2 regions of the Shewanella sp. Scap07 genome follow, and region 2 is predicted to be linked to the other one. Evidence: predicted binding sites of a transcription regulator. Region 2 holds the regulator's gene; the other holds the start of a gene.
What was found. The regulator LexA, encoded in region 2, represses DNA repair genes until DNA is damaged. The targets are predictions, from matches to a motif close to TACTGTATNNNNATACAGTA.
Positions count from the first base shown of each region.

Region 1 (8,233 bases), 2.1 Mb from region 2:
ATATACAGCATGGCGGTGGTTTGGCCATCGAGCCATTTAGCGCCGTAGGCCATTAGGATGATCAAGCTGCCAAAGAAAATTAGCGCAAAACGGGCATTACCCAGTACTTCTTGAATATCCTGCATAACCTGTTTTAAAGGACGACCTTTTTGCTGCGCTTGATCTGTGGGTTCTTCATAGAGGAACAACGCCGGAATAAAGTTTAGCGCTATCCAGAAAGATGACATGATAAATACCCAGTCCCAGCTAATTGCTCGCACGTAACCGGCAATAAATGGCCCGAGGAAACCGCCGATATTGACCATCATGTAGAAAATACCAAAGCCAAGGCCACGGTTACTACTGTCGGTGGTTCTGGCAATGGTACCTGTAACTACCGGTTTAAAGCAGGCGGCCCCCACAGCGACCCCCATAAAAGCTAAAAAGAAGCCGGAAAAACTGCTGACCTGACCCAGCAAATAGTAACTTGGACACATAATGGCATAGGCGATGATGAACATTTTTCGATAGCCATAACGGTCAGCTAAGGCGCCAGTGAGTACAGGAAAAAGGTAGAGAAAGAATGGAATCATACCTTGCAGTAAGCCACGCTCTTGCTCATTAAAGCCAAGTCCGCCCTGATTTGCGGGTGAGGTCATGTAAAGCGAAGATAAGGTAAAAAAGCCATACCAGGCCAGTCGCTCAAATATCTCCATGGTATTGGCAACATAAAATGTGCGCGGTAAGGGGGTACGTGCAGAAGATGACATAATACAATCCGTATATTTTATACAATCAGTCCATGCTACTGACTATTTCTGATAAATACAAGGCGATGCAGGTATCGGCTTAGCAGGTTAAGCTTGCCTTTAGTGTGACATTCGTCATAATGGCGCAAATTTTTTAAAAGATGATTTACCATGGCCGTACTTGATATTTTGACCATTCCAGATGAACGCCTTAAACGCAAAGCCGTTGCGGTTAGCGATGTTGCTGCGATTGGTGGTTTTATTGATGATTTATTGGAAACCATGTATCACACCGACGATGGTATTGGTCTTGCTGCTACCCAGGTTGGCAGTACCGATGCAGTGTTAGTGATCGACCTGTCCAGTGAGCGCAATCAACCGCTAGTATTGGTTAACCCAGAGTTAGTAGAAGGGCGAGGTGAGTTTGTTGGTGAAGAAGGTTGCTTATCTATTCCGGGTTATCGCGCTAAAGTGTCTCGCTTTGAGTATGTCAAAGTTAAAGGTCTTGATCGTGACGGTCAGCCTATAGAAGTGGAGTCAGATGACTTTCTCGCAATAGTGTTGCAGCACGAGATGGATCATCTGCAGGGCAAAGTGTTTATTGAGCACCTATCTAAGATGAAACAACAAATTGCCCTGAGAAAAGTGAAGAAGTTTGCTTAACTAACCAGCGGCGCACTAAGCTGAGCCGAGGTTTTCTTCGGCTCTTGTTCGGCGTTAGGGTGATTCACCGGTAACGTCAAAGTTAATACCAGCCCCCCCTGCGGGTGGTTACTTGCAACCACCTCGCCAGCTAACAGTTTCATACATTGCTTCACAATGGCCAGTCCTAACCCAAAGCCACCTTGGCTTGAGTGTCTGGCTTCATCTAAGCGGGTAAAAGGATTAAACAGGTTGGTCAGCTCTTCTGCTGGAATGCCTGGGCCATTATCGGCAATGGTTATCTGTAATTGCTGTGTAACTAACTGTGTTTCAATATGAATTTCGCAATGTTCACCCGCATATTTAAGTGCATTACGCACAATGTTTTCAATGGCTCTGCAGAGATACTGGCGGTCGGTAAACAGCGTTAGGGGATCATGGTTATGCCAATGGATCTGTTGCTCTTCTTTGGCTTCAAATTGACAGTCTTGCTGAATCTGCGCTTGCAGGGCGCCCACATCAAATTGGCTGCAGTTTAGTTGAATATAAGCGTTGTTTAAGCGGCTAAAGTCTAGAATGGTATTAATTAAGCTCGACATTTGTGCGCCTTCTGCGCGCAAACGGGCAATGGCGATTTGATGGCGCTCATCTAATTGTCCTTCGAGTAAATGCAGCGCAAGCTCTTGTCTTGCCAGTGGGGTACGTAGCTCATGGGACACATCTCTTAATAGTCGTTTTTGGTTCTGCATGCCTTGTTGCAGTTGTTCAGCCATATGATCAAACTCAGCGGCCAGATGATAAAACTCAGGCTCCTTAGTTGAAAAGTGGTTGGCAATACGGGTGTCGAGCTTACCTTGTGCCAGCGCTTCAGTTCCCCGCTTGAGGTGCTGAAGCGGGGTAATAAGGTAGCGGCTTAGTAGGTAACTAAACAGCAGCAACACGGTAATGCCAACAATAGTGCGAATGGTCCATAGCGCGGTATTGAGTTGTTGGGCTGGGTGCAGGTCGGCATTAAGTTGGACCACTAAACTCAATGGCTGCTGGTCATCTAAGGTGTCAGCGAGAGGTAAAGCAATGAGTGGCTTACGCACTCTGTCGCCCATAGGTTGTTGGATCTGTCTTGAAAACTGCAATTTAAAAACAAAGTGTGGGTGCATTGTGCGCTGGCTAATGGCTTGGTTTTGTGGGTCTAAGGTATAGAGCGTAAAAGCTTGCTCGCTTTCCCATTGGGCTAACCCGGCAATGTCTTTACGCTGAATATATTGGTTAGCTTGTTCAGCCAGCGTATGGAGCTGCTGCTGAGTTGCTGGAGATAGTGTCAGTAAGCGGCTGAGAATTAAACTCTCAATGCCGGTTGCGATTAATAATATTGCCAGTAAAGAGACAGCAAAAAAACTAAATACTCGGATCTGCAAATGTGAAAACAGCTTGTTGAATGACGCTGACATACCCATACCAAATAAAAACGATTCTCATTAATGTTAACTTTTTATACTTAGGATCGCTATGGGATCTTAGCGTTATTGTGGTTGAGATCTGCAAATTTCACACTATACTGTATATATGTACAGTATAGTGTGAGAATGTCATGAAAGCAGAACCGATATCTCAGGTTGATGAGCATCAACAAGCAACTGCGTTGGACAGTTTATTGAGCCGAGAAGATCTTTGGCGTGGTCAACAATGGCAGCAGCAATCTGACTGCTTAAGCAGTGGTTATACAAGCTTAGATGAAGTATTAGCGGGTCAAGGTTGGCCAAGCTCTGGCGTTTGTGAACTCTTGAGCGATCAAGTTGGGATTGGCGAATTGACGTTGTTGCTACCGTTGATTGCACAGCACATTCCTTTAAATGCCACGGCTGACAAGCAGCGTAATGGGGCGGTAGCACTTGTTGCGCCTCCGTTTATTCCCTTTGCCGCAGGCTTGGCTCAGCACAATATTGATGTTGAGCGGATCGTATGGGTGGACTGTATTGATCGCAAAGAACAACTGTGGGCGTTAGAACAAGCATTAGCCAGTGGCGTGTGCCAGTTAGCCTTAATTTGGCTGTCTACACTGTCAGTCACTGAGTCTCGGCGTTTACAGCTAGCATGCGAAAAGGGTCATAGCTTGTGCTTTTGTTATTTGCCTAGCCATTTAGCATCCCAATCGCACCCGGTGCAGTTACGAATTCAATTACACCGTGACTATGACAAAACCGTCGATAATGCCGCTACAGAGCTGACGATTGTGAAGCGCCGCGGTGGTTGGCCAATTGCGGGTTTTGAGCTGTCACTGTTGCCGCGATACTTAGCTTACAGTGATTGGCAAAAATCGCCTTCAAAACCTGGGCATTCAGTGAGTAGCGATATTATTCAGGGGCCTTGGTCATCATGATTTGGCTGGCGATCTATTTTCCTAGCGGTGTATTGCAGTATCAGCGCTTATGTCACGATATTAGTGCGGCGCGGCCTGTGGCTTTTTATGACCCACAGCAATTGACCATTTTGGCGGTTGAGGGAGCAGATAAAGCCGTCACTGTGGGTTTGAGCGTGGCGACAGCTCAAGCCCTATGCGCAGAACTAGTCTTGATTGAGTACCAATCAAATTTAACTGAACAGTACACCGATTGGCTGGCTAAGTGGAGCTATAACTACAGTGCACGAGTGGTTATTCCATCGTGTGAGATACAATCACAATGCCGGGGCGATAGCACCCAAGTGATGGATGTATTACTGCTAGAAGTGGGCTCGATGCAGCAGGTGTTTTCAGGGCTGGACAATTTACTTCATCAGTATGCCACTCAAGCCAGTGGTTATGGTTTTCGCTGGCAGATGGTGTTAGCTGAGCATCCACTTATGGCGCAGTTATTGGCGGTACATCGGCCGCAATTAACCAGTGAGTCAGAGTTAACATCAGCGCAGGGAAGCACAGCCGTGCAGCGCGTCTATGAAACTAAAGCGGCTTTGAGTCAGCTTAAAGCATTAGCAATATCGACGCTGCCGGTAGAGCCAAGTGTTATTCAACGTTGCCAGCAAATGGGTCTTAATACCGTTGCGGCATTAATGGCCTTGCCACGGGCTGAGTTAGGGCGGCGCTTTGGTGAGTCACTACTGAGTTTGCTCACTCAATTGCAGGGGCGTATCGAGGTTCCGCAATGCTTCTATACACCGGCAGAGACTTACCAGCAAAAAATGAGCTTAATGTATGATGTTGAGCATATTGAAGGGGTGTTGTTTCCCTTAAGCCGAATGCTGAGTCAACTCAGTGATTATCTATTGCAGCGGCAGTTAGCCATTTTGCGTTTGCAGCTCACTTTAGCGTATCGCGATAATGAGTTGCCGCCTTTGTCATTGTTAATTCATTACCCGTTTGCGGAGCATCGCTGTGACAGTTTACTGGCATTGTGCCGTCTGCAACTTGAGCGTCAGACCTTATACTCTCCGGTGGTTGCGCTACAACTCGATGTGTCTAGTTTTGTTGAGCAGCACTTAGATGAAGACTGCTGGTGGCAACAGCAAGGAGTAAGTGCTGAGATCCGCCAACTATTTGCAACTTTAGAGGCAAGGTTAGGCGAGCATTGTGTTAAAGGGCTGGCGATGGCCAGTCATCATCTCCCTGAGCAGAGCTGCCAAGTCAAGCCGTTAACACAGTGGGGACAAAGTGGATCTCGTTTAGCCCTTAGTGACTTGAGCCATAAAACCGCAGGAATTGCTTATGACAGACTCGCTGCAGAGCGTACTGCCTCCTATGACACCTTGGGCTTGTTTCGGCCGAGCTTTTTACTCAAGCAGCCACAACCGCTTGCTCTGCACGAGTTTACCCGCTTAAAAGGGCCAGAACGTATTAGTCCACCTTGGTGGCTGACACAACATGACAGAGATTACTACATTGCAGCGCATATTGATGGTGGGCTTTGTTGGGTTTTCTATGACGGACAAGATTGGTTTCTACAGGGCTGGTTTAGTTAAATGTACGCCGAGCTTCATACTTTATCTAATTACAGCTTTTTACGTGGTGCTTCTCACCCTCAGGAGCTGGTGGCACAGGCGGCAGCGCTAGGTTATCAAGCATTGGCATTAACCGATGAGTGTTCATTATCTGGGGTTGTTAAAGCCCATGATGCGGCGAAGCAACACGGCATTAAATTGATTATTGGCGCCGAGTTTCAACTGCCGCAAGGGGTATTTGTGTTACTGGCACCTAATCGCCGTGCATATGGGCAGATAAGCCAGCTGATCACTTTAGCCCGCCGACGTGATGAAAAGGGCAGTTATCAACTGCGTTTTTCAGATATGTTGACCCGCCTTGATGAAACAATATTGCTCTGGCGACCTGCAAGCCCTGAGCAGCTGCAGATGAGCTATCAGGTGGCCAATGATGCCGATGTCTGTGAGCCAAGCAGTAGGGAAAATGTGCAAAGCCAGATTGAACAGCAGGCCCAAGCTTATTATCAGGCACAGTTGCAGCAACTGATGCAGCAGCTAAAGCGAGCTTTTTCCGATAGGTTGTACATACTGATGGAGCGACAGTTACTGGGCTCTGAAGCTTGGCGCATGCAGGTATGGCAAACGTTGGCAGAGCAACAACAGGTTGCGTGCGTTGCCGCAGGTGGTGTGCGTATGCACCATAAACAGCGGCGTATGCTACTTGATGTTCTGACTTGTATTGGTCACGGCACTGAACTTGAAAAAGCAGGCAGTTTGCTTAGTGCCAATGCCGAGAGCAGTTTTAAGTCGCTAGAGGAACTGGCTAGGCGCTATCCACAAGCTTGGCTAGATAACAGCATTAATATTGCCAATGCCTGTGATTTTAGCCTTGATGAGCTTAAGTATGAGTATCCATCTGAGGTGATCCCTACGCAGATGAGTGCCAGTGACTATTTAGAGCAAGAGGTGAAAAAAGGTGCTTTAAAGCGATTTCCTCAAGGAGTGCCTGAGTCAGTTGCAAAGCAATATCACAAAGAGCTGAGCTTAATTAAGCAGATGCAGTATGAATATTTCTTTCTGACCATTTATGACATAGTCCAGTTTGCTAAACAGCAACAAATTTTACACCAAGGACGAGGCTCGGCGGCCAATTCTGTGGTGTGTTATTGCTTAGGAATAACAGAAGTTGATCCCACAAAGATCAACATGCTGTTTGAGCGCTTTATCTCTAAAGAGCGTAATGAACCGCCAGATATTGATGTTGATTTTGAACATGAACGCCGTGAAGAGGTGATTCAGTATATTTACCGCAAATATGGCCGCGATCGCGCCGCGTTGGCGGCAACAATCATTAGCTATCGTTTTAAAAGTGCGATGGCGGATGTGGGCAAAGCACTGGGGCTAGATCATCAAACCGTTGATCGCATGGTTAAACAAGTTGATCGCCGTGATGCGAGTGAGTCTTGGCAGCAGCAATTGCAGCAAAAACAGCAAGTGCCCGCACAGGGACTTGGCCGGTATTTACTGCCGCTGGTGGAAGAGATCCTCGGCTTCCCCCGGCATTTATCGCAACATGTTGGTGGGTTTATCATTTCAGCAGGGCCGTTATCTGAGCTGGTGCCCATTGAAAATGCGGCCATGCAAGACAGAACCGTGATCCAATGGGATAAGGATGATTTAGAGTCGCTAGGCTTGCTGAAAGTGGATGTACTGGCCTTAGGTATGCTAACAGCCATTCGCAAGTGTTTTAGCTTGTTGGGCGATGAGCAGCAGCCATTTACGATGGCGCAGGTGCAATGGGAACAAGCTGAGGTTTATCAAATGCTGCAACGAGGCGACAGTATTGGGGTGTTTCAGGTTGAGTCTCGTGCGCAAACCTCAATGCTACCTAGGCTAAAACCACAGAACTATTATGACCTGGTGGTGCAGATAGCCATAGTGCGTCCAGGGCCAATTCAGGGCGATATGGTTCACCCTTATCTACGTCGGCGAGATGGCATTGAAAGTGTCTCTTACCCGAGTGCGGCAGTTGAGTCGGTATTGTCGCGCACACTGGGAGTGCCTATTTTTCAAGAGCAGGTGATTGAGCTGGCAATGGTGGCCGCGGGCTTTAGTGGTGGCGAAGCCGATCAGCTTAGGCGGGCAATGGCCAGTTGGAAACGTTCTGGTGAGCTGCAACAGTTTGAAAATAAGCTGTTACAGGGGATGGCGGAGCGGGGCTACAGCGCCGATTTTGCCGCGCAGATCTATCGGCAGATTAAAGGATTTGGTGAATATGGCTTTCCTGAATCCCATTCTGCCAGTTTTGCTTTGCTGGCATACGTTTCGGCTTATTTAAAATATCATTATCCTGCGGCATTTTGCTGCTCGTTACTCAATAGCCAACCTATGGGATTTTACAGCCCTTCACAGTTGATCCAAGATGTGAAACGTCATGGTGTTGTGGTATTGCCCATTTGTGCCAATCATAGTTTGTGGCAGCATGAGTTGGTGCAGTGGCAAGGCAAAGCGGCTATTCGTTTGGGATTTCGTTTAATTAAGGGCTGCCAACAACAGTCGATGCAAGCGCTGATTACCGCGCGCCCCGAAGATGGCTTTAGTTGTTTAGATGACTTGTATCAGTTGGGGGTCAATCGCCATGAGCTAGAACTGCTTGCCAGTGCCGATGCGTTTAAACAGCTAAGTGGTCATCGCCACCAAGCCCGTTGGCAGCTTTCTGCCTATCAACCTAGCTTACCGTTATTTGATGATGTCGAGGCAAATGAAAGTGATGTAACACTGGCTGAGCCTTCGGTACTGGAGAGCTTAAAAAGTGATTATCATTATACTGGGGTAACCCTTGGGACTCATCCGATGGCACTATTAAGGCCAAAGCTAGGTCACTGTGTCAGTGCTGTCGATATTGAAACTTGTCGCCATGGTCAAGTGGTGAGTGTTGCGGGATTAGTGGTCGG
Region 1 covers NZ_CP041329.1:2,673,518-2,681,750, reverse strand. Annotated here, with positions in the region: gene FLM48_RS11780 (MFS transporter) at 1-749, opposite strand, end outside; gene def (peptide deformylase) at 900-1,391, shown strand; gene FLM48_RS11770 (cell wall metabolism sensor histidine kinase WalK) at 1,388-2,818, opposite strand; gene imuA (translesion DNA synthesis-associated protein ImuA) at 2,959-3,747, shown strand; gene FLM48_RS11760 (DNA polymerase Y family protein) at 3,744-5,321, shown strand; gene FLM48_RS11755 (error-prone DNA polymerase) at 5,322-8,233, shown strand, end outside.
Region 1: the regulator LexA is predicted to act here: its motif matches at 2,924-2,943, upstream of imuA (translesion DNA synthesis-associated protein ImuA).

Region 2 (8,233 bases):
TGTTGACAATAGTCACCACGACGTTGATCGCACCCATGATGGAGCTGATACCCATAATGTGTACCGAGAATACGAACAGTGCTGTGCTATCTGGACTGTAAGTGGTCGACAACGGGGCGTAGAAGGTCCAACCGAAGTTAGGGCCGCCACCTTCCATGAACAGTGAGCTTAATAGAATCGCAAATGCAAAAGGCAGAATCCAAAAGCTCCAGTTATTCATGCGTGGCAGCGCCATATCAGGCGCACCAATCATCATTGGAATCAGCCAGTTTGCTAATCCAGTAAAGGCGGGCATGACTGCGCCAAACACCATTATCAACCCGTGGACCGTGGTCATTTGGTTGAAAAAATTAGGGTCCACTAACTGCAACCCTGGTTGGAACAGTTCTGCACGGATCACCATCGCCATGGCGCCGCCAGTTAAAAACATAATAAAACTAAACCACAAATATAAAGTACCGATGTCTTTATGGTTGGTGGTTAGTACCCAGCGCATTAAGCCCTTTGGCGCACCATGATGATGGTCATCATGGTGATCGTCGTGAGCGGCCGGTGCGTCTTGTGTAATTGTGCTCATTTGATTCCCCTACTTTCCGTGACCATCAACGTCAGATGCCTGCACAGCATCACCAGAATTGTTACCCCAGGCGTTACGCTCATAGGTAATCACTGCGGCGAGTTCTTGCGGGCTGAGTAAACCACCGAAGGCCTGCATTGCAGTACCGGGCTTACCATTAATCACCATTTCAAGGTGATCGCTAACGGGCCCCTTAATAATTGGGCTTTGAACCAATGATGGGAATGCACCAGGAAGACCCATACCGGTGGGCTGGTGACAGGCAACGCAGCTCGTCATGTAGACTTGCTCGCCTAACGTCATTAGCTCATCCATTGTCAGGTCATCGAGTACAACTTCTGCGGTTTCGGTAACGACAGCTTCAACTTGTGTGGCAGCCTCAGGCAAAGTGGCTGGCAAGGTCACGGGAACCTCAGCATCACTGCTACTGGCGCCAGAGTCTGCGCCTCCACCGTTAACATCTGCTGCTTGAACACTATCGCCAGAGTTGTTGCCCCATGCGTTACGCTCGTAAGTCACTACGGCTGCAATTTCGGTTGCAGTTAGCTGCTTAGCAAATGCCTGCATAGCAGTGCCGGCTTTACCATGGAGTACGATATCGATATGTTCACCCACTGGGCCAACAATCAACGGACTGCCAATCAGTGATGGGAATACCCCAGGAAGACCCGCACCATTAGGCTGGTGGCAAGCTGCACAATTAGCTAGATAAACTTGCTCACCTTTAGCCATTAGCTCGTCCATGCTCAATGTGCTAGTTAACGCGGCTTGCGCAGCGGCTTCAGCATCGGCAGCGAGTTGCTTTTGCGCTACGATCCATGCGTCAAAATCTGCTTCCGATAACACCTCAACCACAATAGGCATGAAGCCATGGTCTTTGCCGCACAATTCAGCACATTGACCACGGTAAGTACCGGGTTCGTCGACCCGCGTCCATGCTTCATTGATAAAGCCTGGGTTAGCATCTTTCTTTACTGCAAATGCAGGTACCCACCATGAGTGAATAACATCATCGGATGTCATTAAGAAACGGACTTTTCTATTGGTGGGGATAACTAAAGGTTTGTCGACTTCAAGTAGGTAAGTTTCACTCTTTGTGGCGTCACCCTCAATTTGATCTCTAGGAGTTGAAAGCACACTGAAGAATTCAATGTCATGATCAAAGTAGCTGTAGTGCCATTTCCACTGTGAGCCCGTCACTTTAATGGTGATATCGGCATCACTAGTATCTTCCATTGCAATCAGTGTTTTAGTGGCAGGAATAGCCATTAAAATTAGGATAACGAAAGGAATCACTGTCCATGCGATTTCAACCTTGGTACTTTCATGAAAGTTGGCGGCGACGGCGCCTTTAGAGCGGCGGTGATTGATGATCGAGTAGATCATTACGCCGAACACGACCACACCGATAGCACAGCAGATATAAAGGATCGTCATATGTAGACTGAACACTTTATTACTGATGTCCGTTACCCCTTTTGTCATATTTAGGGGCATATCGGCGGCGAAAATGGGGGGCGTAAACAGCAACGCCAGCAAATAATACAACACTTGCTTCACTAGACTTCTCCTCTGTCAATTGCGAAGGCAACTACAAAGAAGAGCCACACAGTAAGTCTCTGCTCTATGCAAACTCTTCGGTTCCCAAAAAAGCAACGATGACTTCAAAGTGCGTTGGTGGTTTAGCGCGGTGTTGTTATTTGCCAGTTGGCTACCACTCTATGCACTTACGGCTGAATATATCAGTCCAATTTCTACTCTTTTCTCGCACGGAGCTCACTGCATAAGCCAAATTGACGAGAGGAAAAGTGACGACTAAATCGCTCGGATATAACAAATAATCGTTGTTATCTTGTTCTAACTTACTGCCTGTTGAATTTTTGATCAAGATCAAACTTTTAACTTTTATTAAAAAAAACAGCAACAAAAAAGCCTCCCGAAAGGAGGCTTAGATGGGAAAAACAGTCTTATACGGACTAATGAAACGCGCTAAATAACGAACCTTGATTAACGTGAACATCCGCTACTGAGGGTAGCTGAGCAGCAATGTGGTCACTGCCGCTTTCAATTACCACGCCTAAAGCTGTGGCACTTTTTGCAACTAATTCTAGGCGGCGATTGTCGCGGCTATCTAGCATAGGCGCCCAACATATTACTGCGCTAGAGGTGCCACTGGTTAGCGCTTTTTCCATTGCCCATAGCGTTTCTATCTCGTCTTTAGCATGTACCAACAAAATGCGATCCATGCGTACGCCAGCTTGAGCCAACATCTGTTTATAGCCAATATTGGGTGGACTAATTAATACAATCCACTGGCCTTGCTGACTGAGTCGTGCGAGTTCAGGTGTCAGGGTTTGCAGCTCTTGCACACCTTGAGTGTGGCTGGGCATACGTGACACCCCTTTACTGAGTTTGGCTTCATCTTGCCATAGCCCTGGGTGGCGTGGGCTGCTTCCAATCAAGTTGTTCATTGCCAGTCTCCATTTCTAATCACACCTACCGCCAAGCCTTCAATGGTCAGGGATTGGTAGTTTAAGTCGACTTCAATTGGGGCGTACTCTTCATTTTCTGCATGCAGAAATACCGTGCTACCGACTTTTTCGAAGCGTTTAACGGTGACATCGTCTTCTACTCTAGCAACCACGACTTGACCGTTACGGGCCTGAGCCATTTTATGAACCGCCAATAGATCGCCTTCTAAAATGCCGATGTTTTTCATACTGTCACCACGTACTCGCAGTAAGAAATCAGCGGCGGGTCTAAACATGGCTGGATCCACTTGATAGTGCTGCTCAACATGTTCTTGGGCGAGTATTGGCTCACCTGCGGCAACTTGACCAATCAAGGGTAAGCCAGATTCAGACTCATCATCTTCTTGGGTGAGGCGAATACCGCGAGACGTGCCAGGAATAATTTCAATACAGCCTTTTTTGGCTAGCGCTTTCAGATGCTCTTCGGCAGCATTGGCACTCTTAAAACCCAACCTTTTAGCAATTTCTGCACGGGTAGGTGGCATGCCAGTATCAGCAATATTATTTTTGATGAGATCTAATATCTCAGATTGTCTCGGGGTTAGCGGTCTCATATTTAAACCTGTTTTTCCATACAGTACCTGTCAGTATATACAGTATTGTAAGTAGTGCAAGTATTAACCAGTGATTAATTTTATCTATTGCAGCAGGGACTTGGCGATAGGCTGAATTGAACCGTTATCACTGTACGCTGTAATTGTGCTGGGCAGCTAGCAGTATTGTGGTCGGCAGATTAATAATGTGCATGGTTAATAGCGACCTGATGAGTTTTTCTGATATTCTATGGGGCTAACAACGAGACTCAAAAATAATAAACTCATGTCCAAACAAGACTCTATTTGGCGCAAATCACTGCGCTGGATTCAAAAAAAGTTAGTGCACACTATCGTTGTGCCTCATGATCCATTTGCCGATCTTAATTTAGACCCGAGTAGGCCGGTGGTTTATGTGATGAAAACTGAATCCGTCAGCGATATTGCCGCGCTGAGTGAAATTACCGCTAATTTTGGTTTGCCTAGCCCCTATGAACCGCTGCAGGTCGATGGTGAACAGACACCGCGAGTAGTCTGTCTTGAAGGCGCTAAGCCGCTTTTGGGCAAGCGTGCCAGCAACTCGCCTTATTTAAGCACTTTTATGCGCCTATTGGGCGCACATAAACGTCGGCCAGAGCTAGATGTTCAATTGGTGCCAGTAAGCTTGTATTGGGGCCGTACCCCTGGCAAAGAAGATGACACCATGCGTGCGGCAGTGTTGGAGCGTCAAAACCCCACCTGGCTGCGTAAATGTTTGATGATTCTGTTTCTTGGTCGCCACAACTTTGTGCAATTTTCTAATGCGCTGTCGCTACGCCATATGGCTGATGAGCATGGAACGGATAAACGCATCGCCCAAAAACTGTCGCGAGTGGCTCGGGTTCACTTCCATAGACAGCGTAAGGTGATGACGGGTCCTGTACTGCCTAACCGTCAAGCGTTGTTCCATGCGCTGCTTAAGTCTGAGTCGCTTAAAAAAGCCATCGTTGAAGAAGCCAATAATAAGAAGATCTCTGAAACAGAAGCACGCGCTAAAGCGATGGAGTACTTAGACGAGATTGCCGCTGATTACTCAGATAGTCTGGTGCGTATTGCTGAGCGTTTTCTTACTTGGTTGTGGAACAAGCTTTACAAAGGCATCAATATTAAAGGCGCCGAGCAGATCCGTCAGTTGCACCACGATGGCCATGAGATTATTTATGTGCCTTGTCATCGTAGCCACATGGATTATCTACTGCTGTCTTATATTCTCTATTATCAAGGCATGGTACCGCCGCATATCGCTGCCGGTATTAATTTGAATTTCTGGCCTGCGGGTCCCATGTTCCGCCGTGGCGGGGCGTTTTTTATCCGTCGTAGTTTCCGTGGTAACAAGCTTTATACCGCGGTATTTAGAGAGTATCTCGACCAATTGTTCACTAAAGGCTATTCGGTTGAATACTTTACCGAAGGTGGACGTTCGCGCACTGGTCGCTTGCTAGCGCCGAAAACCGGCATGATTGCGATGACGGTTAACAGTGTACTGCGCGGAGTAGAGCGTCCGGTAACCTTAGTGCCGGTTTACCTTGGTTATGATCATGTCATGGAAGTGGCGACTTATCATAAAGAGCTTAGTGGTAAGAAGAAAAAGAAAGAATCAGTTTGGCAAGTATTTGGTGCTATTCGTAAATTGGGTAATTTTGGCCAAGGCTATGTTAACTTCGGCCAGCCAATCACGCTGCACAGTTTCCTCAATGAGCAAGCGCCAGAATGGCGTGAAGAGATTGCTAAAGATCCAGAGCAAAAGCCAAGCTGGCTAACACCTGTGGTCAATACATTGGCCAATCAGGTGATGACTAATATCAACGATGCCGCCGCCGTCAGCTCGGTCACATTAACCAGTTTAACCTTACTGGCCGCAGAGCAGCATGCGCTACAGCGCAGCCAATTAGAGCAACAACTAGACCTGTATCTAACCCTACTTAAGTCACTGCCTTATACCGAGTATGCGTCGGTGGTTGAAGGTGATGGCAGTAAGTTGGTGCAACAGGGGTTAGAGCTGAAAAAGCTCAAGCTCGATAGTGATCCGCTAGGGGATATCATCTCCATTGATGACAGTATCGCGATTGCGATGACCTACTATCGCAATAACATTATCCACTTATTGATTATTCCATCGTTGATTGCCAGCTGCGTAACTCGCGTTAAGCATTGTCAACGTGATGAAGTGATCGCCACTGTTGAAGATCTCTATCCACTGCTGCAAGCCGAACTGTTTATGGGTATTGAAGATGTAGCCCAATACGTTAACCAGGTGCTAGATCTATTTATTGAGCAAGGGCTTGTGCGCGAATCTGGTGAGCTGGTGGTTGAAGCTGACGCAATTAATCAAATGTTATTGCTAAGCAATACCGTGAGCGAAACCTTGCAACGCTATGCGATTATCTTCAATTTATTGGCGACCAAACCGCAGATTGAACGTTCTGATTTAGAGCGTGAAAGCCACACATTAGCGCAACGCTTAGGCGCGCTACATGGTATTACTGCACCAGAATTTTATGACAAAAAACTGTATGGGACTCTTAGTGTGAAGCTAAAGGATTTGGGTTACCTATCTGATAAAAATCAGTCTGATATCCAACGGATCCGCACACGCACTAATGGCTTGCTTCGTGCCTCTGTTAGACAGACTATTGTAGACAGCGTCGCTGCGGAGCAATAAGCCAAATGGCAAATCATATGAATGCTGCCAAGCATAAGGTAGCAGGTAAATCTATTTTAGGTGGGGCAATGATTATTGCCGGTACAGCAGTCGGTGCAGGGATGTTCTCTCTGCCTGTTGTGGGTGCCGGAATGTGGTTCAGTTACTCGTTATTGATGATGGTACTGGTGTGGTTTTGTATGTTGGTGTCGGGCCTGCTGTTACTCGAAACCAACTTGCATTTTGAACCAGGCGCGAGTTTCGACACCCTTACTAAAGATACCTTAGGTAATTTTTGGCGTATTGTTAACGGGTTGTCTATCGCCTTTGTACTGTACATTCTAGCGTATGCTTATATCAGCGGTGGTGGCTCTATTGTTAATCACAGCCTACAAGCACTGGGCATTGCGCTGCCACAAGGTATTGCTGGGTTAGTGTTTGCGTTAGGCCTAGCGTTTGTGGTGTTTATTAGCACCAAAGCCGTCGACCGTATTACCACCATCATGCTGGGTGGTATGGTGATCACCTTTTTCTTGGCCGTGGGTAACTTGCTGATGGGCGCTGAGCCTGCCAAGCTATTTGAACCCAATGGTGAAGCGACTTACCTGCCTTATTTACTGGCCGCACTGCCATTTGGACTAGTCAGTTTTGGTTATCATGGTAACGTGCCGAGCTTGGTTAAGTATTACGGCAAAGATGCCAATACCATTATTAAAGCGATTTTGATTGGTACCAGTATCGCCTTTGTGATCTATTTCTGTTGGCTCGTGGCCACCATGGGCAATATTTCCCGAGTCGAATTTATTGATGTGATTGCCCAGGGCGGCAATATGGGCGTACTGGTCGCTGCATTGTCAGATGTGATGTCCAGTGATTGGTTAACAACAATGCTGACCCTGTTCGCTAATTTAGCAGTGGCATCATCATTTTTAGGGGTAACCCTAGGTTTGTTTGATTACTTAGCGGATCTGTTTGGTTTTGATGAATCAAGGCTAGGTCGTCTAAAAACCGCTGCGGTGACTTTCTTACCACCTACGGTACTTGGCTTGTTATTCCCTAATGGCTTCCTTATTGCAATTGGTTTTGCAGCATTGGCTGCAACAGTTTGGGCGGCAATTGTGCCAGCTTTAATGGCTCACAAGTCGCGCAAAATGTTTGCTAATAGTGATAGCTATCGTGTTCCCGGTGGCACTGCGGTGATTGTGATTGTGATTGCCTTTGGCGTCATTACCGGAGCTTGTCATCTGCTTGCCATGGCGGACCTGCTGCCTGTGTATGGCTAGTGGCTTAACGCCTGCCCCGCAGTTTAATCTGCGGGGTGTTGTTGACCTTGAAGACGCTGTAAGTATTGCTGTGGCGTGCACAAACGGAATGTTTTAAAGGCCTTGGTGAAACTTTGCTTATTGCCATAGCCAAGCAATTGGCTAATCTCTTCAATTTGTTTACCTTCCAACATATATTTCACCGCTTGATTGCTGAGCACATACCCCCTTAGGTAAATAAAACTAAAGCCCTTTTCTTGCAGGCGCCGCTGTAGTTGCTGCTTTGATAGGCCTAACTTACCGGCGACATCGGTAATACTCGGCAAACCGTAATAGCGACTGAAATTGACCAGTTCATAGAGAATTTTGGGCACATCGTCAGGCTGTGGCATGTTGATGTATTTTTCAAACAGTGACAATGGCATTTGTAAGGTGGGGTCGTGTAAGCCTTGCATCTGTTTAGATTGCAACAAAACCGTGTTGTCAGCCCATATCTCTGTTTGCTTAGTGTTGTACACCACTGGGCAATTAAACAGTTTTTCTAGCTGCAGATGGCTCATGGCTGGGCCACTCAAATGCACTTTATGCGGACTAAAATCAACACCCAAATAGTGCCGCATCGTATTAACTAGCATAAGTGCGACTCGCAA
Region 2 covers NZ_CP041329.1:4,799,642-4,807,874, reverse strand. Annotated here, with positions in the region: gene ctaD (cytochrome c oxidase subunit I) at 1-577, opposite strand, end outside; gene coxB (cytochrome c oxidase subunit II) at 587-2,137, opposite strand; gene FLM48_RS21195 (cell division inhibitor SulA) at 2,554-3,048, opposite strand; gene lexA (transcriptional repressor LexA) at 3,045-3,662, opposite strand; gene plsB (glycerol-3-phosphate 1-O-acyltransferase PlsB) at 3,928-6,342, shown strand; gene mtr (tryptophan permease) at 6,348-7,604, shown strand; gene FLM48_RS21175 (AraC family transcriptional regulator) at 7,628-8,233, opposite strand, start outside.